DNA from 4 places in the Micromonospora purpureochromogenes genome. Region 4 is predicted to be linked to each of the others. Evidence: riboswitches for the same ligand, from Rfam matches in the RefSeq annotation. Region 4 holds a riboswitch; each other region holds the start of a gene.

Region 1 (5,184 bases), 1.1 Mb from region 4:
TACGCACCGACGAACACGCCGGCGTCGGCCTCGGCCTGGCCATCGTGCACAGCATCGTCCGCGCCCACGACGGGGCCCTCGACCTCGTCCCCAGCCCCGTCGGCGGTCTCCTCGTCACGGTCCGGCTTCCCGGCACGCCGTAGGCATCGTCCCCGAGCGGGGGCCCCGTTCGGTCTGGCGCCGTTCTTGGCGATCAGGTCGGGCGCCGGCATCGACCTCCAGAGTGACGCCCCGGAGCCGGAGCACCGCCGGCGGGCTCGTGCCCGCCAACGCCGCGGTCGCCGTGGTCGTCAATCATGTCGCTTTCTTGCGATGGGTTGTGGAGCGGCGTGGATCGTCGGGCGGGTCAGCCGGGGCGGCGAGCACCGCTGTACGGCATATTCGCCAGCTGGGCCATTCGGACCACGTCCCCGGTGTGCGGGGCGTGGACGATCAGCCCGTTGCCGACGTAGATACCCATGTGATGGTGATCGGAGTAGAAGAAGACGAGGTCACCCGTGCGAAGGTTTGCTCTGCTCACCGCCACACCTGAGGTCCATTGAGAACCTGTGTAATGGTCCAGCTGCACGCCGGCAGAAGCCCACGCGTACTGGGTCAGGCCGGAGCAGTCGAACGAGTCGGGACCGTTGGCCGCCCACACGTACGGCTCCCCGATCTGATTGCACGCGGTTTTCGCCGCGACGCCGCCGCTGCCCGTGCTGGGGACGGCGGGACACTTCCCACCGATGAACAGCGAACTGGTCGACGTGATGGGTGAGGTGCTGCTCGTGGTAGCGGCTGTCTGCGCGGTGGCTGCGGCTCTGGCCGCTGCGGCGTCCGCGGCCGCCTTGGCCGCTGCGGCCTTCTCCGTGGCGGCGATCTGGCTGTGTAGCGCATCCAGCCGCTTGATCTCGGCGTCGATGGCCTTCTTGCGAGCCGCCAACTGGGCCTGCTGGCGCTGCTGTATCGCGATCAGCGCGTCGACCTTCTCCTTGTCGGCGTCGTAGCTCGCCTGCTGCGCCGACAGCCCGGTGATCTGTCGCTGCTCCGAATCTGCCACCTGATTCACGAGCGCGAGCTGATCCCCCAACGCTGTCGGCGACGAGCGGCGGGACAGCAGGGCGTTGAATGTGGAAAGCGACCTTTCCCGCTTGTAGTACCCCGCCACAATCTCCTGGACCTGGGTCCTGCTGACCTCCACCGACTTGGCGAGCGGCTCGATCCTCCGGCTCAGTTCGGCCGATCTCCGCTGGTTCGCGGCCAGTTCCGACCGGACCTTGTTGTACTGCTCGATGACGGGTTCGAGCTTTTGCCACGCCGCTTCGATCTGCTGCTGTACATCGGCGGCCGACGGTGCGGCGTGTGCGGGGGCCGCTGGCCCGACGGCCACCATGGCCGCCGCCGCGACGGCGAGGATTCTGGTGAACAGACGCGATCCGGCGGGGCGGGTGCGCACGGGTGGCAACGGTTCGGCTCCTTCCACTCGAGGCCGACGCACGTCACGGTGCACCGACCTCGACCGCCTACCGGGTTAGCTGACGGGTTCGGGCGTGGAAGGCGCCCTACCGCTGATGCGGATTCACCCCGAAACCTGCGGTGGTTCCCCGGCTCGCCTGGCGACGCCAGTGACGTCCAGCGACTCGGCGGTGGCCGTCCCGGGGTGCTCCAGGTGGAGACCGACATCCGGAACGGACGCTGACCAACATTAGTGAGGACGGCCCAAAGAAATCAACGAGCCGGCGACGCCAATTCACTGCGCTGTCAGGCGGGCACATTGGGTGCCGGAATTATGCGGACCTAAGGCTCTGCTAATCGAATTCTTAATCTTCCCTAATCTTTACCCTCAACCTGAGCGCTGTTTTTCTACAACAACCCTCAGGTGACGCTTAACCGATTTCCCGACGTCGTGGCGGCTCCATCGTCCCGTAAGTGAGCCACCCGCCGCCGGGGCTGGCCGAAACCACTTCCCGTGGGGGTCGGACGCGTTGAGGGTCTCGACGAACTGGTCGTAGTCGCCTCGCGCTTCGGCGTAGCGGAGGAACTTCACGCGCTCGACCAAGGTCGGCGGAACAGTTGCCGGTAGTGTGCGGGGCGCTGGAAGGAGGGGCCGATGCTGGGGCTGGAGGTGCCACCCGCCGTCGAAGCGGAGCGCGTCATCACCGCCGTGCTGGCAGACCTGCGCTCCGGCACCCACCGCGGCGTGGTGGTCGACTCGCCACCCGGCGCCGGCAAGTCGACCCTCGTCGTCCGCGCCGCCGTCGAGCTCGCCGCCGCCGGCGAGCCGCTGATCATCATCGCCCAGACCAACGAGCAGGTCGACGACCTCATCGACCGCCTCGCCCGCAAGGCCCCCGAGCTGCGCATCGGCCGCCTCTCCGCCGCCGACTACCGGCCGTCCGACCGGGTGAAGGCGCACGAGACGGTCAAGGTCGCCGCGAAGGTCGCCGACCTCGGCGGCCCGGCCGTCATCATCGGTACGGCTGCCAAGTGGGCCACCGTCACCGGGGGTTCCTGGCCGTGGGCGATCGTCGACGAGGCGTACCAGATGCGCTCGGACGCCCTGCTGCGCGTGGCCGGCCGGTTCGAGCGGGCGCTGTTCGTGGGCGACCCGGGCCAGCTCGACCCGTTCTCCACCGTCGAGACCGCGCGCTGGACCGGCCTGACCTGGGATCCGATGCAGTCGGCGGTGGCGGTGCTGTTGCGGCACAACCCCGAGCTGCCCGTCCACCGTCTGCCCGTGTCGTGGCGGCTGCCGGCGTCGGCGGCGCCGGTGGTCGCGGCGGCGTTCTACCCGTTCACCGGCTTCCGCGCGGGCACCGGCCCCGACGACCGGGCGTTGTCGTTCACCGAGCCCGGACCGGGGGACGCGCTCGACGCGGCGGTCGAGTTGGCCGCCACCACCGGGTGGGCGCTGCACGAACTGCCGGCCCGGCACACCCTGCGCACCGACGCGGAGGCGGCCTCGGCGTGCGCCGCGCTGGCGCTGCGGGTGTTGCGGCGGGGAGCTGTCGCCGTCTCCGAGCACGCGCCGGCCGGCGCGCCGGTCACCGCCGACCGGATCGCCGTCGGGGCCGCGCACCGCGACCAGGTCGCGGCCATCCGTGCCCACCTCGGCGAGGCCGGGGCGGGCGTCACCGTCGACACCGCCAACCGGCTCCAGGGCCGCGAGTACGACGTGACGATCGTGCTGCACCCGCTCTCCGGGCGGCGGGACGCCAAGGCCTTCCACCTGGAGTCGGGGCGACTCTGCGTGCTGGCGTCCCGCCATCGGCACGCCTGCGTCGTGGTGGCGCGGGCGGGCATCGGCGAGCTGCTGGACGCCCACCCCTCGACCGAGTCGGTGCACCTCGACGTTCCAGTCAAGTTCCCGGACGGCTGGGCCGCGAACCAGACGATGCTGGCGCACCTGGGAGCGTCGTAGTCCGCCAGGGGCGGCGATCCTCACGGCGGAGGCCGCCGACCAAATCGCCCGGCGGAGGACAAGGGAACGGAACTGGGCCACAGTCGGTGGATGACCAGCCCTGAAGGCAGGCGGCGGGGCTGCCGGACGGCGCCTTCCTCGCTACCGTCCGGGGATGACCGAGATCGCGTACGGCGACCTGCTCGCCGGCTTCACGCCTGCCCTGCCGTACACGATGGACACGGCGGAGGGCGCCCCCCGCGCGGCCGGTGTCCACGTGGTGCTCGCGGGCGACACCGTCCTCTACGTCGGCCGCACCGGGAACCTGCGGGACCGGCTGCGCCAGCACCTGACTGGCAACCGGGGTTCGTCGGTGCTGCACGACCAGATCGGCCAGGAACTCGACCGGACCGGGCCGGTGGCGACGGCCAGCGACATCGCCCACTGGCTGAACCGGTGCGTCGTCCGCTGGAAGGAGACCGAGAACCCGGAGGCGGAGAAGGAGGCCCTGGTGCTCGCCCTCACGCCGCGCTTCAACCGGCAGGTGCCCCGGCCCCGCCCGGCTACCGGCCAGAACGGCTGACTCCTGCGCGGCGGCGATGCTGAATCGTTTACGTCATCAGCTCTGTAGCGACCGCGACCAGCCACCACCGCCGGCGGCGCGGGCGCTATCAGACGAAGCCCTCCTCGACCAGGATCACCTCTTTCGCGGTGATCTCGTGCCGCTGACCGGAACCGCCGACCACCCGCATCCAGCTCTCGGTCGTCAGCTTCGCCCGATCGTCCTCGACGGTGAGGGTGAAGGTGAAGCCGCCGTACATGCCGGGGACGGAGAAGTGCGCTCCGTCGCGGGGCCTCTCCAGCAGCACCTCCAGCTCCGGCAGGCGCAGCCGGTGCTCGTCGACCAGGTTGCCGACGCGAGCGCGGATCAGCCCGTGGAAGTGCTCCTGGACCGCGCGCAGCTCGTGGTCCGGTACGTCGATGAGGCGGGGCGGGGTCAGGACCTCCCGCAGATGCTCATGGCTCAGGCGGACGGCGATGTCCAATGGGCGTTCCCCGTCGGCGGTGCGCAGCGCCCGCCAGGCGCCCAGCTCGACCAGGCGTCGCACCACCTCGACGGGCGCGCCGGCGTTGGCGGCCTGGTGCAGCGGGGCGTACCACGAGGTGCCATCGAGGCGGGCGGCGTTCATCCAGTCGGCGTTGCGGGGCTCGGCGAGCACCGCGAAGACGGCGTCCCAGTCGTACGCGCGGGCGCGGTCGGCCAGCTCGTGCCGGGCCTTCACCGCCCACGCTGACAGCGACTCGCTGCGGGTGATTCCGTCCCACCGATGCGTCATGAAGATCATTGTGTCGTGATGGCTCGTGACCCCGGACCGTCGGTAGGGGTTGCTTCAATGGGCGCGCATGGCGAACGGGGGGGACGGATGACCGAGGTGCGCATCGCGCGGTGGGACGAGGACGATCTGGACCTGCTGCGTCGCCTCAACACGCCGGAGGTCCGGCACCACACCGGCGGCCCGGAGACCGACGAGCAGGTGCTCGCCCGGCACGAGCGGTACCTGCAGGGGCCCGGTCCCCGCAGCGGCTGCATGTTCACCGTGGCGCTCCCCGACGGCGTGAAGGTCGGCAGCGTCGGCTACTGGGAACGCGTCTGGCACGACGAGCCGGTCTACGAGATGGGCTGGGCGATTCTCCCCGAGCACCAGGGGCGGGGCCTGGCCACCGCCGCCGTACGCGCCGTGGTGGCCGAGGCCCGCGCCCACGGCCGGCACCGGTGGGCGCACGCCTACCCGTCGGTGGACCAT
Region 2 (5,184 bases), 1.5 Mb from region 4:
CGACGACGCCCCGCAGGGCACCTCGGTCACCGTGCAGCTGAAGCCGGCCGACAGCGAGGACAACCTCGCCGACTACACCGACCACGGCAAGATCCGCGAGATCGTCAAGCGGTACTCCGACTTCATCGCCTGGCCGATCCGGCTCGTCACGCCCGACGCCGAGCCGGTCACCATCAACTCGATGAAGGCGCTCTGGGCCCGGCCGCGCGACGAGGTCGCCGAGGAGGAGTACCGCGACTTCTACCGGCACGTCAGCCACGACTGGGCCGACCCGCTGGAGACCATCCACATGCGGGGTGAGGGCGTCTTCGAGTACGAGGCGCTGCTCTTCATCCCCACGCACGCCCCGTTCGACCTGTTCATGGCCGACGGCCGGCGCGGGGTGCAGCTGTACGTCAAGCGGGTGTTCGTGATGGACGACTGCGCCGCGCTCATGCCCAACTACCTGCGCTTCGTCAAGGGCGTGGTGGACGCGCACGACCTGTCGCTGAACATCTCCCGGGAGATCCTCCAGCAGGACCGGCAGATCCAGATCGTGCGCCGCCGGCTGGTCCGCAAGGTGCTCGCCACCGTCAAGGAGATGCGCACCGAGCACGCCGACCGGTACCGGACCTTCTGGTCCGAGTTCGGCCGGGTGGTCAAGGAGGGGCTGCTGGAGGACCCGGACAACCAGCAGGCGATCCTCGACATCGTCTCGGTGGCCTCCACCCACGACGCCACCGAGCCCACCACCCTGCGCGAGTACGTCGAGCGGATGAAGGACGGCCAGGAGGAGATCTACTACGCCACCGGCGAGACCCGGGCCATGCTGGAGAACTCGCCGCACATGGAGGCCTTCCGCGCCAAGGGCTACGAGGTGCTGCTGCTCACCGACCCGGTCGACGAGGTGTGGGTGGAGCGGGTCGCGCAGTTCGACGGCCGGCCGCTGCGCTCGATCGCCAAGGGCCAGGTGGACCTGGACACCGAGCAGGAGCGCGAGGAGGCCGGGACGGAACGGGAGCGGCAGATCAAGGAGTACGCGGCCCTGCTCGCCTTCCTCGGCGGCGCGCTGGCCGACAGCGTCAAGGAGGTGCGCCTCTCCTCCCGCCTGACCACCTCGCCGGCCTGCATCGTCGGCGACGCGCACGACATCACGCCCACGCTGGAGAAGATGTACCGCGCGATGGGGCAGGAGGTGCCGACGGTCAAGCGCATCCTCGAACTCAACCCGACCCACCCGCTGGTCACCGGCCTGCGCGCGGCGCACGAGCGCGGCGGCGACTCCGGCGCCCTCACCGAGACCGCCGAGCTGCTGTACGGCATGGCGCTGCTCGCCGAGGGCGGCGACCTGGCCGACCCGGCCCGGTTCGCCCGGGTCCTCGCCGACCGGCTGGCCCGCACCCTCTGACGCGACGACGGCCCCGGCCCGGTGGGGGAGCACCGGGCCGGGGCCGCCCGCTCAGGAACCGACCCGCACGCCCATCGCCGCCCAGGTGGCCGCGCCGACCACCCCGTCCACGGTCAGCCCCCGCATGCCCTGGTACCAGCGCACCCCGGCCTCGGTCTTCGCGTCGAAGGCGCCGCTCGCCGGGCCGCACCGCTTCGCGCCGACGAACCGCTGGACGAAGGCCACGTCGCCGCCCGTGCTGCCGCGCCGCAGCGTCCGCGAGCCCGGTCTGCCCCCGGACACCGGCGTCGCCGGCCGGCCGCTGGGCACCGACGGGGCCGGCTTGACGGCCGCGCGCAGGGCGGCCACGGTACGCGGGCCGACCACCCCGTCGGCGGTGAGCTTCCGGGTGGTCTGGAACGACCGTACCCAGGCGGTCACGGCCTGCCCGAACACCCCGTCGGCCGTCAGCCGGGCCCCGAGGCGGTTGGCGACGGCCTGCAACTCCCGGACGTCGCCGCCCCGGCAGCCGGCGCGCAGCACCCGGTCGCCCAGCCGCGCCGTCGTGGCGGTGGCGATGCCCCACGGGTGGCGGCTGTCCTCCAGGCTCCGCTGGTGGCTGACGCTGACGTGCAGGTGCTTGTCGTGCGGATTCGGCCCCGTGTACCGGGCCGGCCGGAAGCTGCGGGTACGGCTCCAGATCTTCCGGTCGTAGATGACGTACTGGGTGGACGGATGGCTGACGGCCTGCCGGACGACCAGCAGCGGGTCGATCCCGTCGACGTCCACGTCCACCGCGTTGACCGATTGATCGTCGTTGTCCGGATTGTGGTCCGAGCGGCGCGTCTGGTGACTGGCGTCGCCCAACCAGCCTTCGGACTTGCGGTCCCGCTGCGGCCAGCGGGTGTCTATCTCCTCGCGCAGCACCCGCAGCGCGGGCGCCAGGTGCACGCCCATCTCACTCCTCCTCTTCCAGCGCGGCGGCCAGGTCGAAGTCGACCTCGTCGCCGGCCAGGCTCTCCGGGTCGTCGTCCTCGTCCAGAGTGGCGACGAGGTAGTCGGTGTCGATGCTGACGGTGTCCATGAAGGTCCTTCCCCTCGCGGATGGCCGGCCGCCCCGGCCCGGGGCGGACCGTGACGGCCAGGGCGCCGGCGACCCGCATCCGGCGGTCGGCGGGCCCGACGCGTCGGCGTCGCAGCCGCGCTCTGCTCCCTACCGTCCAAGTCGGCGGCCGGGCTGCCCAGATATGCGTCGCCAATCAGCGGCAACGCTGACCGTCCGGCGGCGCGGGCCGCCGATCGAGGCCGCCTGACCAGCGAAGACGGGGAGGCGGCGGCACCTGATCCGCCGCTCGGGGCGAGGCTTTCGGCCCAGTCGTGACGGGTTCCCGACCGGCCCTTTTAGACCACCGCCACCCGACCCGCAACTCGAAGGCCGAAGCCGTCGCTCACCCGGGTGAAGAACTTCACAAGAAGTGGGCAACCGGCCCAAACAGTTCCTAACGTCGTTCGTGTTCGCGATCGCGGACACCACGGCCGGTAACGCCTAATCCATGCCGCCGGCCGGTGGGACCTTGTCAGCGGGCATGGAGCGGGGGACCCACACGTTCCTCGGTGCACGTCACCTCGGGGTGAAGCCGCCCATCGGCGGCCGGGCTCCTCGGCCCGAACCCGACAGCTCACCTCGTCGGCGTGGAGGAATCCACATGGCAACTGAACACACGGCCCGTCCCCGACGGGTCAGCTCGCGCCGCATCGCCGTCGGCACGCTCGCCGTCGGTGCGGTCACCGGGGTCGCCGCCGTCCTGGCGCCGGCGTCGCCGGCGAGCGCCGCCAGCGTCAACTGGGACGCCATCGCCCAGTGCGAGTCCGGCGGCAACTGGCACATCAACACCGGCAACGGCTACTACGGCGGCCTGCAGTTCTCGCAGAGCACGTGGTCCGGCTACGGCGGCAAGAAGTACGCCTCCCGCGCCGACCTGGCCAGCCGCGGCGAGCAGATCGCGATCGCCGAGAAGGTGCTCGACGGTCAGGGCATCGGAGCCTGGCCGACCTGCGGCCGGAAGGGCGGCTCCACCAAGAGCTACTCCACCACCTCGGAGAAGTCGCAGAAGTCGCAGCGGCGCTCCGGCTCGTCGAAGGCCACCTCCACCGAGCGGTCCTCGCGGGAGCAGCACAGCACCCGCAGCCAGCGGCGCAGCGCGCCGGCCGCGACCGGCGACGTGTACGTGGTGCGGCCGGGCGACACCCTGTCGCAGATCGCCGACGCCCGGGACCTGGCCGGTGGCTGGCAGGCGCTGTACGAGCGCAACAAGCGCGTGGTCGGCGCCGACCCGGGGCTGATCTTCCCCGGTCAGAAGCTCAGCCTCTGACCCAGCGGGCACCGTGACGACGCCCGGCCGGACGACCGGCCGGGCGTCGCCGCGTCCACGGCATGGTCGGCGCGGATTCGAGCCGCCGGCGACGGGGTACCGGGCGCACGTGGACCGGCCCGCCGGCGCGTCCGCGTCGCCGGTCGTCGGGGCCGCGGCCGGGGCGCGGGGATAGGGTTGGTCCTGGTGTGCCGGGAAGTCTGGTCGGCGATGGATGACGCGACCCCTGCCGACGAGGAGTTTCCGTGACCGACGCCACCCGGCGCCGTGCCAGCCTGTTCGCCCGACGCTCGTGGGGCGAGACCAGCCGCATCTCCGCCATTCTCCGCAAGGAGACCGTGGGCGGGGCACTCCTGCTCATCGGGGCGTTGCTGGCACTCGTCTGGTCGAACTCGCCCTGGGCGGACAGCTACCAATCGGTACGGGACTTCCGAGTCGGTCCGGCGTCCCTGCACCTCGATCTCAGCCTGGCCACCTGGGCCGCCGACGGCCTGCTGGCGATCTTCTTCTTCGTCGCCGGGCTGGAACTCAAGCGGGAGTTCGTCGCCGGCGACCTGCGTGATCCGCGTCGCGCCGCGGTGCCGGTCGCGGCGGCCGTCGGTGGGGTGATCGTGCCCGCCGCCATCTACTACCTCATCGCCGCCGGCGCAGGCGAGGGCGCGGCGAAGGGCTGGGCCATCCCGACCGCGACCGACATCGCCTTCGCGCTGGCGGTGCTCGCGGTGGTGGGCCGGCTCTTGCCCTCCGCGCTGCGCACCTTTCTGCTCACCCTGGCTGTCGTCGACGACCTGCTGGCGATCGTCATCATCGCGGTCTTCTACACCGCCGACCTGTCGGTCGGGCCGCTGCTGGGCGCCCTGGTGCCGCTCGCGGTGTTCGGGCTGCTGGTGCAGCGCCGCGTCCGGTCCTGGTGGCTGCTGCTGCCCCTCGCCGCGGTGACCTGGACGCTGATGCACGAGTCCGGCGTACACGCCACGGTGGCGGGAGTCCTCTTGGCCTTCACGGTTCCGGTGATCCGTAGCGAGGCCGCCGGTGGACCGGATGCGGGGCCTGGGCTGGCCGAGCATTTCGAGCACCGGTTCCGGCCGATCTCCGCCGGGGTGGCGGTGCCGGTCTTCGCGTTCCTCTCCGCCGGCGTCACCATCGGTGGTGTCGCCGGCCTGGCCACCGCCCTGACCGACCGGGTGGCGCTGGGCATCGTCCTCGGCCTGGTGGTCGGCAAGCCGGTCGGCATCATGGCCGCCACCTGGCTGGTCTCCCGGTTCACCCGGGCCGACCTCGACGAGGGCCTCAACTGGCTCGACGTGCTCGGCCTGGCGCTGCTCGGCGGGATCGGCTTCACCGTGTCCCTGCTCATCGGCGAGCTGGCCTTCGGCCTCGGCAGCGAACGGGACGGTCATGTGAAGGTCGCCGTGCTCGCCGGATCCCTGCTCGCGGCGCTGCTCG
Region 3 (5,184 bases), 2.7 Mb from region 4:
CCTGGAGCAGGAGATCGCCGCCGAGCAGCGGCATCTCGACCGGGTGTACACCCGCCTGGCCGAACTGCGCCGCTCGGCGGCGCAGGCCGAGAAGGAGGGCTACCGGCTGGCCCGGGTGGGCAACTTCGGCGCGCTGGTCGAGCGGGACGCGATGGTGTTCCACGCCGCCCAGCGGCGGTACGTGCTGGACGCCGAGCACGAGGGGCTGGTCTTCGGCCGGCTCGACCTGCGGACCGGCCAGGTGCTGCACGTCGGGCGGCTCGGCGTGCGGGGCGAGAACGCCGAGACGCTGGTGGTCGACTGGCGCGCCCCGGCCGCCGCGGCCTTCTACCAGGCGACCCCGGCCGAGCCCTTGGGCGTGGTGCGGCGGCGCACCATCCAGTCGTCGGCCGAGAAGGTCACCCGGATCGAGGACGACCTGCTCGACCCGGAGTCGGCGCCGGCCGAGCTGGCCGTGGTCGGTGACGGGGCCCTGCTGGCGACCCTGTCCCGGGCCACCGGCCGGGGGATGCGCGACATCGTGGCCACCATCCAGCGGGAGCAGGACGAGGCGATCCGCTCCCCCGGCTCCGGGGTCACCATCGTCTCCGGCGGCCCGGGCACCGGCAAGACGGCGGTCGCCCTGCACCGGGCGGCGTACCTGCTCTATTCCGACCGCAGCCGGTACGCCGGCGGCGGCATCCTGGTGGTCGGCCCGTCCTCGGTCTTCGTCGAGTACATCGCCTCGGTGCTGCCCTCGCTCGGCGAGGAGACCGGCACCCTGCACTCGCTGGGCTCGCTCTTCCCGGGCATGTCGGCGACCCGGACGGACCCGCCGGAGGTGGCGGCGGTGAAGGGCTCGCTGCGGATGCGGAAGGTCCTGGAGCGGGCGGTACGCGACGCGGTGCCGGACGGGCCGGGCGAGCTGCGCCTGCTCTACCGGGGTGAGCTGCTCCGGCTGGAGCGCCGCGAGCTGGACGGCGTCCGGGACCGGGCGCTGTCCCGGGGCGCGCGCCGCAACGAGGTTCGGCGGGTCGCCTTCGACGCGGTGCTCGCGGCGCTGTACGCCCAGGCCCGCCGGCTGGCCGTCACCCGGCTGCCGGAGCAGCGCGCCTTCGAGGACGAGATCATCGACCGGCCGGAGTTCCGCGAGTTCCTCAAGGCGTGGTGGCCCCGGCTGCACCCGCGGCACGTGCTGGGCTGGCTGGCCCGGCCGGAGCGGCTGCGCCGGTACGTCGGCGGCATCCTGTCCCGGGCGGAGACCACGCTGCTGGTGGAGGCGTACCGGACGCTGGACGCGCAGGGGCTGACGGTGGCCGACATCGCCCTGCTCGACGAGCTGGACGCGCTGCTGGGCAAGCCGGTGCGGCCGGCCCGGGCCAAGCGCGACCCGTACCAGCTGGCCGGCGGCGTGCGCGAGCTGAGCACGTTCGCCGACCGGCAGCGGGCCGCCCGGGCGGCGGCCCGGGAACGGCCGGAGGACTACCGCGACTACGCGCACGTGGTGGTGGACGAGTCGCAGGACGTCTCGCCGATGCAGTGGCGGATGGTCGGCCGGCGCGGCCGGCTCGCCTCCTGGACGGTGGTGGGCGACCCGGCGCAGACCGCCTGGACCGGTGACCCGCAGGAGCTGGACCGGGCCCGGGACCAGGCGCTCGGCCGACGCCGGCGGAACCGCTTCGCGCTGACCACGAACTACCGCAACTCGGCGGAGATCTTCGCGGTGGCGGCGGCGGAGATCCGCCGGCTCTACCCCGAACTGGAGCTGCCGACGGCGGTCCGCTCCACCGGCGTGGAGCCGGTCACGCTGACCGTCGCCGCCGACGGGCTGCCGGCGGCGACCGTGCAGGCCGTGGACGCGCTGCTCACCGAGGTGGAGGGCACGGTCGGCGTGATCACGCCGGTGCCGCGCCGCGACGAGGTGGCCGGCTGGCTGGCCGGGCGCGGCGGCTCCCGGCTCCAGGTGGTGACCAGCCTCCAGGCCAAGGGCATGGAGTACGACGGCGTCGTGCTGATCGCCCCGAGCGAGATCCGGGCCGACCCCGGCTCCGGCGTGCGCACCCTCTACGTCGCCCTCTCCCGCGCCACCCAGCGCCTCACCACCATCGACCCCACCCCCTGACCCTCACCCCCGCCCCCGCGCGTCGCGCCCTCGAGCCCGCACTTTCAGAGAAAGAGGGGCCTTCGCGCGCGGAACAGCCACGCTTTCTCTGAAAGTGCGGCCCGTGAAGGGTGCGTGCGGAGTTAGTTGCATACATAGCGATGTGAGCATAGATTGGGTTCGGGCCGCCGGTGCGACGGAGGGTGTGGGCGTGGGCGCAGGTCATGACCACCACGGGTCGGTCGCGAACGCGGCGCACCGCCACCGGGGGCGGCTCTGGGCGGCCTTCGCGCTGCTCGCCGCGCTGATGGTGGTCGAGGCGGTCACCGCGTTCGGCACCGGCTCGCTCGCCCTGCTCTCCGACGCCGGGCACATGTTCACCGACGTGCTCGGCATCGGCATGGCGCTGGCCGCCATCACCGCCACCCGGCACGGCGACCGGGACCCGCAGCGCACCTTCGGGCTCTACCGGCTGGAGGTGCTGGCCGCGCTCGCCAACGCCGTCCTGCTCAGCGGGGTGGCGATCTACGTGCTGATCGAGGCGGTCCGCCGGTTCGGCGACCCGCCGGCGGTGCGGACCGGGCCGATGCTGGCGGTGGCGGTGCTCGGCCTGCTGGCCAACCTGGTCGCGTTCGCGCTGCTGCGCGCGGGGGCGCGGGAGAGCATCAACCTGCGCGGCGCGTACCTGGAGGTGCTCGGCGACCTGCTCGGCTCGCTGGGCGTGATCGGGGCCGCGCTGCTCATCGCCGGCACCGGCTGGTGGTGGGCCGACCCGGCGGTGGCGGTCGCGATCGGCCTGTTCATCCTCCCCCGCACCTGGCGGCTCGGCCGGGCGGCGGTGCGCATCCTGGTCCAGGCCGCCCCGGAGCACCTCCAGGTGACCGCCGTGCACGACCGGCTGACCGCCGTCCCCGGCGTCGCCGAGGTGCACGACCTGCACGTCTGGACGCTCACCTCCGGCATGGAGGTCGCCTCCGCCCACCTCACCATGGTCCCCGGCGCCGAGGTCGGCACGGTGCTCGCCGCCGCCCGCACCGCCCTGCACGAGGACTTCCACATCGAGCACGCCACCCTCCAGATCGAGCCGGGGGCCGCCCCCGGCGCCTGCGGGCAGGTCGAGTGGTAACGAAACCGGACACCTATTGTCCCGTTGTGTCACCTACACCATGGTTCACTCCAGTACCCTCAGTCACGAAACGGGCGGGTGTCACATCCGTACCGGTAGGCTCGGTTCCGGCCTCCGCCAGGCGGCACCCTCCGGTGCCGGCGGTGGCCGCCGCCTAATCGCCTGCCAGGGCGAGCCGGGGAACCATGTTCGTGGGGTGCATCCGCGTCAGCGGTAGGGATCTTCCGTCCCGAACCCGTCAGCTAACCCGGTCGGCGGCTGACGGAAGGACATGTGCATGCACGTACGACGTACCACCGCACGGCTGGCGGCCGCGGTCGTCGCGACGCTCGCCCTCGGGGTGTCGTCCGCGCCGGTCCCGGCGACCGCCACTCCCCCCGCCACCCGGCTCGCCGCCGCTCCCGGCGACGACGACGAGGGCGGCACCCCGGCGCTGCGCGCCCAGCTCGACGCGGCCAGCAAGGGCTGGATCGACGCCAAGGCCGCGCTGGAACGCTCCACCAAGCGGCAGCAGGAGCTCGGCAACCAGCTCAAGACCATCGAGTCGGAGCTGACCGTCCGGCAGGGCAAGGTCGGCGAGATCGCCGGCGTGGCGTACCGGACCGGGCGGCTCGGGCCGGTGTCGGCGCTGCTGAACAGCTCCAGCCCCGAAGGCTTCCTGGACCGGGCGGCGGCGCTGGAGACGGTCGCCTCCAACGAGGACCGGGAGCTGCGCAACCTGATGCAGACCCGCGACGAGGCCACCCGCACCCGGGCCGCGCTCGACCAGGAGATCGTCGAGCAGCGCAAGCAGATCGCGGTGATGGCCAAGCGCAAGCAGCAGGCCGAGCGGGCGCTGGCGGTGGCCGCCGCCGACAAGCCCGCCACCGGCGACAGCGGCTCCACCCGGGGCACCTCCACCGCCACCGCCAGGTCGGCGCCGCGCAACCCCGACGGCTCCTGGCCCGCGGAGTCGTGCAGCGTCAACGACCCCACCCCGGCCAACGGCTGCATCACCCCGCGCATGCTCAACGCGCTCCAGCAGGCCCAGGCGGCCGGCTTCACCCGGTACGTCTCCTGCTACCGGCCCAGCGGGTCGGGTGAGCACCCCAAGGGCCGGGCCTGCGACTTCGCCGCGCAGCAGAGCGGCTTCGGCGGCGACGCGACCGGCGGCGACAAGACGTACGGCAACAACCTGGCCGCGTACTTCATCCGCAACTCCGACCGGCTCGCCGTGCTCTACGTGATCTGGTACCGGCAGATCTGGCTGCCCAGCAGCGGGTGGAAGTCGTACAGCGGGGCCGGCGGGGACCCGTCCAGCGACCACACCAACCACGTGCACCTGTCGGTCTACTGACCGACCCGTGGCGGGGCCCGTCCGAGGCGGACGGGCCCCGCCGTACGCGCGTCGACGTACCCGGGATGTCGTCGACCGGCCCACGACGCAGCGCGCCGGCCGGGCGAGCATCGAGGCATGACCCGACTCTCCCCCGACGGCCGCAAGACCCTGCTCACCCTGCACCTGGTGACCGCGCTGGGCTGGCTCGGCGCGGACCTCGTGCTGCTCACCCTCGGCATCGCCGGGCTGCGCGGCGCCGACCCGGGGGTGGTCTACCCGGCGGCGGCGCTGGTGGCGACCTGGCTCTTCGCGCCGCTGAGCGTGCTGGTCTGGGTGGTCGGCGTGACCAGCGCGCTGCTGACCCCCTGGGGGCTGCTGCGCTGGCGCTGGGTGGTGGTCAAGCTGGTGCTCACCACGGTGATGATCGGCCTGGTGCTGTTCGCGCTGACGCCGAACCTGCGCGCCGCCGCCGGACCCGACGCCACCGCACACCAGCGCATCGACGTGGTGGTCGCGCCGGCGGTCTCCACCGGCCTGCTGGTCACCATGACCGTGATCTCCACCTGGAAGCCGTGGGGCCGCAACCGCCGGGCCGTCCCACCGCCCCGCCGGACGGCGGCGACGCCGGCCGGCCGCCGCTGAGTGGACGGGGCGTCAGTT
Region 4 (5,184 bases):
GCCGCCGGGTCCTCCACGTGCGCGTTGTGGCCGAGGCCGGGCAGGGTCGCCACCGGCTCGCCCAGCTCGGCGAGCTGCGCGTCGCTGACCATCGGGTCGTGCTCGCCCCGGGCCAGCAGCACCGGGACGTCGGTGGCGGCCAGCAGGGCCGGCAGCTCCGGCGCGCCCACCGCGAAGGCGGCCTGGTCCATGGCCAGCCGCCAGCGGCCGTCCTCGGCACGCAGCCCCGCGTCGACCACCGGGTGGTCCGGCGCGAAGAGCCCGCCGAGACCGGCCACCTTCAGGTAGCGGCGGGCCGCCTCGTCCCGGGTGGCGAACCAGGTCACCGGGCGCTCCGCCAGCTCGCGTGCCTTCGCCAGCTCGGCCGGCGACCAGACCGCCTTGATGCCCAGCCCGACCACCGCGTCCACCGGGAGCCCGGCGTCGCGGGCGGCCAGCGCCAGCGCGACCACCCCGCCGAGGGAGTGGCCGAGGACGACCAGCCGGTCACCCGGGCGGGCACCCTCGGCCACCGGGCCGAGCCCCGCCGCGACCTGCGTCGCGAACCCGGGGAAGGAGTAGCCGGGCAGCGGCGGCGAGAAGCCGTGGCCGGCCAGGTCCGGCGCCAGCCAGCGGCCCGGCCAGCGGTGTTCCAGCAGCGGCGCCCAGGGCAGCCACACGTCGCCGGTGGCGCCCATCCCGTGCAGCAGCAACAGCAGCCGGCGGGTACCCGAGTCGTCGGTCATGGGCCGCAGTGTGCCACCGCCCGGTTCCGCCGCGCGAGACCCGTGCCAACGGCGACGGGCACCGGCCCCCAGGGGAGCCGGCGCCCGTGCGTGCGACGGTGTGGATCAGGCGGAGTAGCCGCGGGTGGCGATCCAGTTCGCCAGGTCGATGGTGCTGAGCCAGTACGACGGCAGGTTCGGGTCCGCCGAGTCGGCGATCCGGACGGTGCGGCCGTCGTTCTTGTAGCCGACCACCGCGATGTAGTGGCCGCCCGGGAAGGAGTGCCAGCCGCCGTCGGTGTCGGTGGCGGTCCCCGCCACGTTCGCCACGACGCCCCGGCCGTCGGTGATCGCCGCGACCACGTCGGCCTGGAGCCGGTCGATCTGCGCGGAGCTGGGGGTGCCCTGGAACATCCGGGTCCGGTACGGGTCGCCCTTGACGATCTGGTTCAGGACCCGGGTGGTGTCCAGCGCCGAGTTGGTGCCCATCTCGGTGGTGCCGAGCGGGCCGGCCAGCTCGTCCTGGGTCCGCTCGACGCCAGAGGCGCTGAGCGCGTTGCGCACCGCGGCCGGACCGCAGTTGTAGTAGGTGGTCTGCGCCTGGTAGTCGTAGCGGAGGACCTTGGTCGACGGCGGCTTGGGGGCCGCCTTGCGGGTCAGGTCCGGGTCCGCCTTGGCCTTGGTGGCGCTCGCCGACGCCGAGGGGCTGGCCGAGGGCGACGGGCTGGCGGACGGCGCGGCGACGCGGGCCTGGCTGCGGGTCGCGACGTCGTCCAGCCGGGGCGCCACCTCGGCGACGGCGGCCGAGGCCTGCTGGCGGGCGGGCGCCTCGTCGGCGAGCAGCGTGCTGGCGCCGGAGACGAGCACGAGCGCGGCGGCCGAGCCGGCGACCAGCTGGTACGGCCGCTCGGTGGCCAGGCGTCGCAGCTGCCGCTTCAGGGTGTGCTTCACGTGTTTTCCTCCACGGTACGAGGGCGGGAGCGGCGTGCCGGACCGGCGCGTGACGGAACGTCACGCGCGGTGTCAGAACCGGTGTGCGAGGCCGCTCGGCGGGGGTGCGCCCGGTCGGTGACCGGGCGTCGGGATGGGGCCGGTATCAGCGCGCGAGGGCGCGGCGGACCGGCACGAACACCCCGGTACCGAGGTGGAGAGCAAGCCGAGGAATGCGAGGGGACAGCAAAAGCTGGAACTCCTTCCGACACCGCCTACCGGGTTAGCTGACGGATTCGGGCGGGAAGAGCGCCCTACCACGGGCCGTGGCCCGCGGATTCACCCCGGACGTGCATGGGTCCCCGGTTCGTGAAATCACGATTTAGCGGGTCGGCGCGGCGTCGCCTCTTGCGATCGGAAACCGCACCGGACCCGGGCGACACTACTGGTCGGTCACCTGTCGGCCAAGCGCCGCCAGCTGCGTAAACATGATCAGGGCGACAAATTTGCCGTACAGTTCGGCACTGACGTCACTCAATGGGACAGGCGGTTGTTCCGGGACCGTCGGGCCACAACCGGACAGCGCGGCGGCAAACCCCGCCGATCGTCGCGATCGATGTCACCGGCTGTGACCGGATGACCGGTTTCCTGGTTGTCGTGACGCGACTCACGGAAATACGGGTAACAATTCGGTCGCGTCCTCAGCCCACCCGGGCCGGCCGCCACCGTGCCGCGAGCGCCGTCCGCGCCGTCGCCGTCGCCGTCCGCTGGGCCGGGAGCCGCGCCGGACGCAGCCGCTCCGCCGCCGCGTACGTCTCGACGGCGAGCGCGCGGGCCGCCTCGGCGGCCAGTTCGGCGTCCCGCCACGCCGACCGCTCCCGCCCGGCCGCCGCCCGGTACGCGTCCCGCCGGCCGTCGCGTACCCCCCGGGCCAGCAGCACCTCCTGCTCGACGGGGTGCCGCCGGGGGTCCCAACCGTCCCGGTGCGCGAAGACGTCCCGCAGCCGCTCCACCGGCAGCTCGCCGCGCCAGTGGGCCGCCACCGTCGCCTGGTGCAGCCACCGCTCCCGGCCCGCGTACTCGGCCGGCGTACGCGGGGTACGCGGGGCGGGCAGCGCGGCGGCGCCGCCGAACCGGCGGGCGGCGGTCTCCGCCTCGTCGTACGCCGTCCAGGCCCGGTCCACCTCCTCCTGGGCGGCCAGCCAGGCATCCCGCCGTCGGCGCGCGGTCTGGGCGGCGCCCGCCGCGGCGACGGCGACCTCCTCGGCGTACCGGCGCAGGTCCGCCAGTTCGGTCGCGGGGTCGGCGGCCGGGGACGGGTCGACGACCGGCTCGTCGGGGGCCGGATCCCGCTCGGGGCGGGCGACCAGCACGGTGAGCACGGTCAGGGCGAGCACGAGCAGGGCCGACCAGATGGCGGCGGCGGTCGGGACCTCGACGAGGAACTGGTAGAGGACGGTGTTCACGGTGGGCACCTCCCGGAAGCGGGATGCGGAAAGAGGAGTCCCACACCGGCCCGGGCGACGGGCGAGGCCGGGGGCGGCGCCGCGTGCCGGGGGCGGGTGCGGTGGTGAGTTTCTAAGGCGCGGTCGCGGGTGGCCCCGCGTGGCGGTCAGTCGACCGGCGGGGCGCGGGGACCGGCCGCGCCGGCGGCGAGCCCGGTCAGGGGCAGCGGCGACGCGGTGACCGGATGGGCCGGCCGGCCGGCCGGGTCGATCGAGGTGACCGAAGCGGGCGGGGCGGGCGGGGCGACGAACGCGCGGCCCGCGCTCTGGGCGTCCCCCGCGGCGATCGTCACGGCGGGGACGGCGGCCGCCCGGACGGCGGACCCGTCGGGCACCGCCAGGTCGGCGAGGACCGGGGCGGCGGCCGGGCTCGGGGCGGCGGAGAGCGCGCCGGCATCCGGCACGGCCGGACCGCCGAGGGAGAGCGCGACCGCCAGGGCGAGGCCGGTCAGCAGCCGGGAACTCCAGCGCGCCACCCACCACAGAGGACTGGTGAGCGCGACCGGGAGCACGGCAACACGCTACCGCCGATGCCGGGTGATCGCAGCGTCGCCGGGCGTGTCGGGGCGGCGCTCACGTCAGTGGGGGTCGCGCGGGCCCGCGTACTCGATGGGTCGGCCGGCCGGCGCGCCGTCGGCGGCCGCCCGCGGCGCCGGGGTGGGGCGCGACGTCGGCGTGGTCTCCGCGTCCGGCGTGGACGGATCGGGCGTCGGGGCGGGGCGGGGCCGGCGACGGGGGGCCAGGCGGCGCATCATCGGCGTCTCGACCCAGCGGTGCAGCAGGGCGGCCAGCACCAGGTTCACGGCCAGGAAGCCGAGCACCGCCAGCGGTCCCCACCAGCCGGGCAGCCCGACGCCGAGGTGACCGGTGGCCCGCAGCACGGTGACCATCACCAGCACGTGCACCAGGTAGAAGGCGAACGAGACCTCACCGAGCCAGACCAGCCGGCGGTGCCGCCAGGGCGAGGGCAGACCGCGCACGTCGGCGTCCGCCGCGGCCGTGATGACCAGGATGTACGCCACCGAGAGCAGCGCCGCCCAGAGCTCGGCGCGGATCCACTGCGCCGCCACCGCCCAGGTGACCACGAAGATGAGGCTGGCCAGCGGCAGGCCGGGGCCCCGCCAGCGGCCGCGCCGCATCAGCTCGGCGGCCGCCACGCCCAGCCAGAACTCCAGCGAGCGGACCACCGGGAAGATCTGGGTGAACCACCAGGTGCTCCCCTCCGGCACCAGCGCCTGCCCGGGCCAGAGGGCCACGATCAGCAGCGGCACCGCCGCCACCACCGCCCAGAGCAGGCCGGCGCGGGCCCGGCGCAGCGCCGGCAGCACCAGCGGCAGGCAGAGGTAGAAGAACAGCTCGCAGGAGAGCGACCAGCTCACCGTGTTGATGGCGTAGAAGTAGCCGGGCGTCGGGTCCCAGGCCTGCACGAGCAGGAGGCTCTCCAGCGCGGCGCGGGGCACGATGGTGTCGGCGAACCACCACATCACCAGCAGGGCCGCCACCCAGGTCAGCAGGTGGTTCGGGTAGATCTTGGCGAGCCGTCGCCGCCAGAAGTCGCGCCGCCGGTCCCCGTCGCGGGCGGACCAGACCAGCACGAACCCGCTGAGGATGAAGAAGAACTGCACCCCGGACAGGCCCAGGGTGAACACCCCGCCGACGACCGCCTGGTAGTCCGGTTCGCCGACGATCCGCATGGTGCCCGCGTGGTAGCCGAAGACCAGCATCGCGGCCACCCAGCGCAGCCCGGTCAGCGAGGGCAGCCGGCTCGCCGTGGCCGTCGGTGCGCCCACCGCGCCCGTCATGCCGGGCACCCCGCCGTCGCCACGCTCACCCGCACGTACCTCTCCTCCCCCGGCCGCTCGCCGCCGCGACCGCGGCCCGGCGCCGGACGGCGGCACCGGTCGTGCCACCGTCCGGGCACCCTACCGGCTGGTGGGGCCGGGACGAGCGGGCCGGGGGCGCGGACCACCGGGAGATGTACGCGGGCTGCAGATTGCCCTAATATTCCCCGGACCCGCAGCCGATGTCGTGCCGGCGGCGGGCCG

Evidence for each region. A riboswitch is a leader RNA that binds a small molecule or an ion and turns the genes downstream of it on or off. The one in region 4 is predicted to bind cyclic di-AMP.
Region 1: it holds a riboswitch for cyclic di-AMP, as region 4 does, so the genes downstream of both, GA0074696_RS27315 (C40 family peptidase) here and GA0074696_RS22650 (C39 family peptidase) in region 4, are expected to answer to the same signal.
Region 2: it holds a riboswitch for cyclic di-AMP, as region 4 does, so the genes downstream of both, GA0074696_RS16025 (LysM peptidoglycan-binding domain-containing protein) here and GA0074696_RS22650 (C39 family peptidase) in region 4, are expected to answer to the same signal.
Region 3: it holds a riboswitch for cyclic di-AMP, as region 4 does, so the genes downstream of both, GA0074696_RS10425 (coiled-coil domain-containing protein) here and GA0074696_RS22650 (C39 family peptidase) in region 4, are expected to answer to the same signal.

Annotation. Positions count from the first base shown of each region.
Region 1 covers NZ_LT607410.1:5,978,417-5,983,600, reverse strand. Annotated here, with positions in the region: gene GA0074696_RS27320 (sensor histidine kinase) at 1-143, shown strand, start outside; gene GA0074696_RS27315 (C40 family peptidase) at 347-1,435, opposite strand; cyclic di-AMP (ydaO/yuaA leader) riboswitch at 1,485-1,635, opposite strand; gene GA0074696_RS27305 (AAA family ATPase) at 2,090-3,400, shown strand; gene GA0074696_RS27300 (GIY-YIG nuclease family protein) at 3,555-3,962, shown strand; gene GA0074696_RS27295 (ankyrin repeat domain-containing protein) at 4,051-4,716, opposite strand; gene GA0074696_RS27290 (GNAT family N-acetyltransferase) at 4,804-5,184, shown strand, end outside.
Region 2 covers NZ_LT607410.1:3,455,986-3,461,169, forward strand. Annotated here, with positions in the region: gene htpG (molecular chaperone HtpG) at 1-1,387, shown strand, start outside; gene GA0074696_RS16020 (peptidoglycan-binding domain-containing protein) at 1,439-2,323, opposite strand; gene GA0074696_RS32270 (hypothetical protein) at 2,325-2,450, opposite strand; cyclic di-AMP (ydaO/yuaA leader) riboswitch at 2,900-3,074, shown strand; gene GA0074696_RS16025 (LysM peptidoglycan-binding domain-containing protein) at 3,073-3,738, shown strand; gene nhaA (Na+/H+ antiporter NhaA) at 3,984-5,184, shown strand, end outside.
Region 3 covers NZ_LT607410.1:2,223,596-2,228,779, reverse strand. Annotated here, with positions in the region: gene GA0074696_RS10435 (HelD family protein) at 1-2,101, shown strand, start outside; gene GA0074696_RS10430 (cation diffusion facilitator family transporter) at 2,292-3,206, shown strand; cyclic di-AMP (ydaO/yuaA leader) riboswitch at 3,348-3,479, shown strand; gene GA0074696_RS10425 (coiled-coil domain-containing protein) at 3,484-4,542, shown strand; gene GA0074696_RS10420 (hypothetical protein) at 4,660-5,166, shown strand; gene GA0074696_RS10415 (SRPBCC family protein) at 5,179-5,184, opposite strand, start outside.
Region 4 covers NZ_LT607410.1:4,916,840-4,922,023, forward strand. Annotated here, with positions in the region: gene GA0074696_RS22645 (alpha/beta fold hydrolase) at 1-725, opposite strand, end outside; gene GA0074696_RS22650 (C39 family peptidase) at 831-1,655, opposite strand; cyclic di-AMP (ydaO/yuaA leader) riboswitch at 1,892-2,032, opposite strand; gene GA0074696_RS32330 (hypothetical protein) at 2,336-3,100, opposite strand; gene GA0074696_RS22660 (hypothetical protein) at 3,247-3,651, opposite strand; gene GA0074696_RS22665 (acyltransferase family protein) at 3,718-4,941, opposite strand.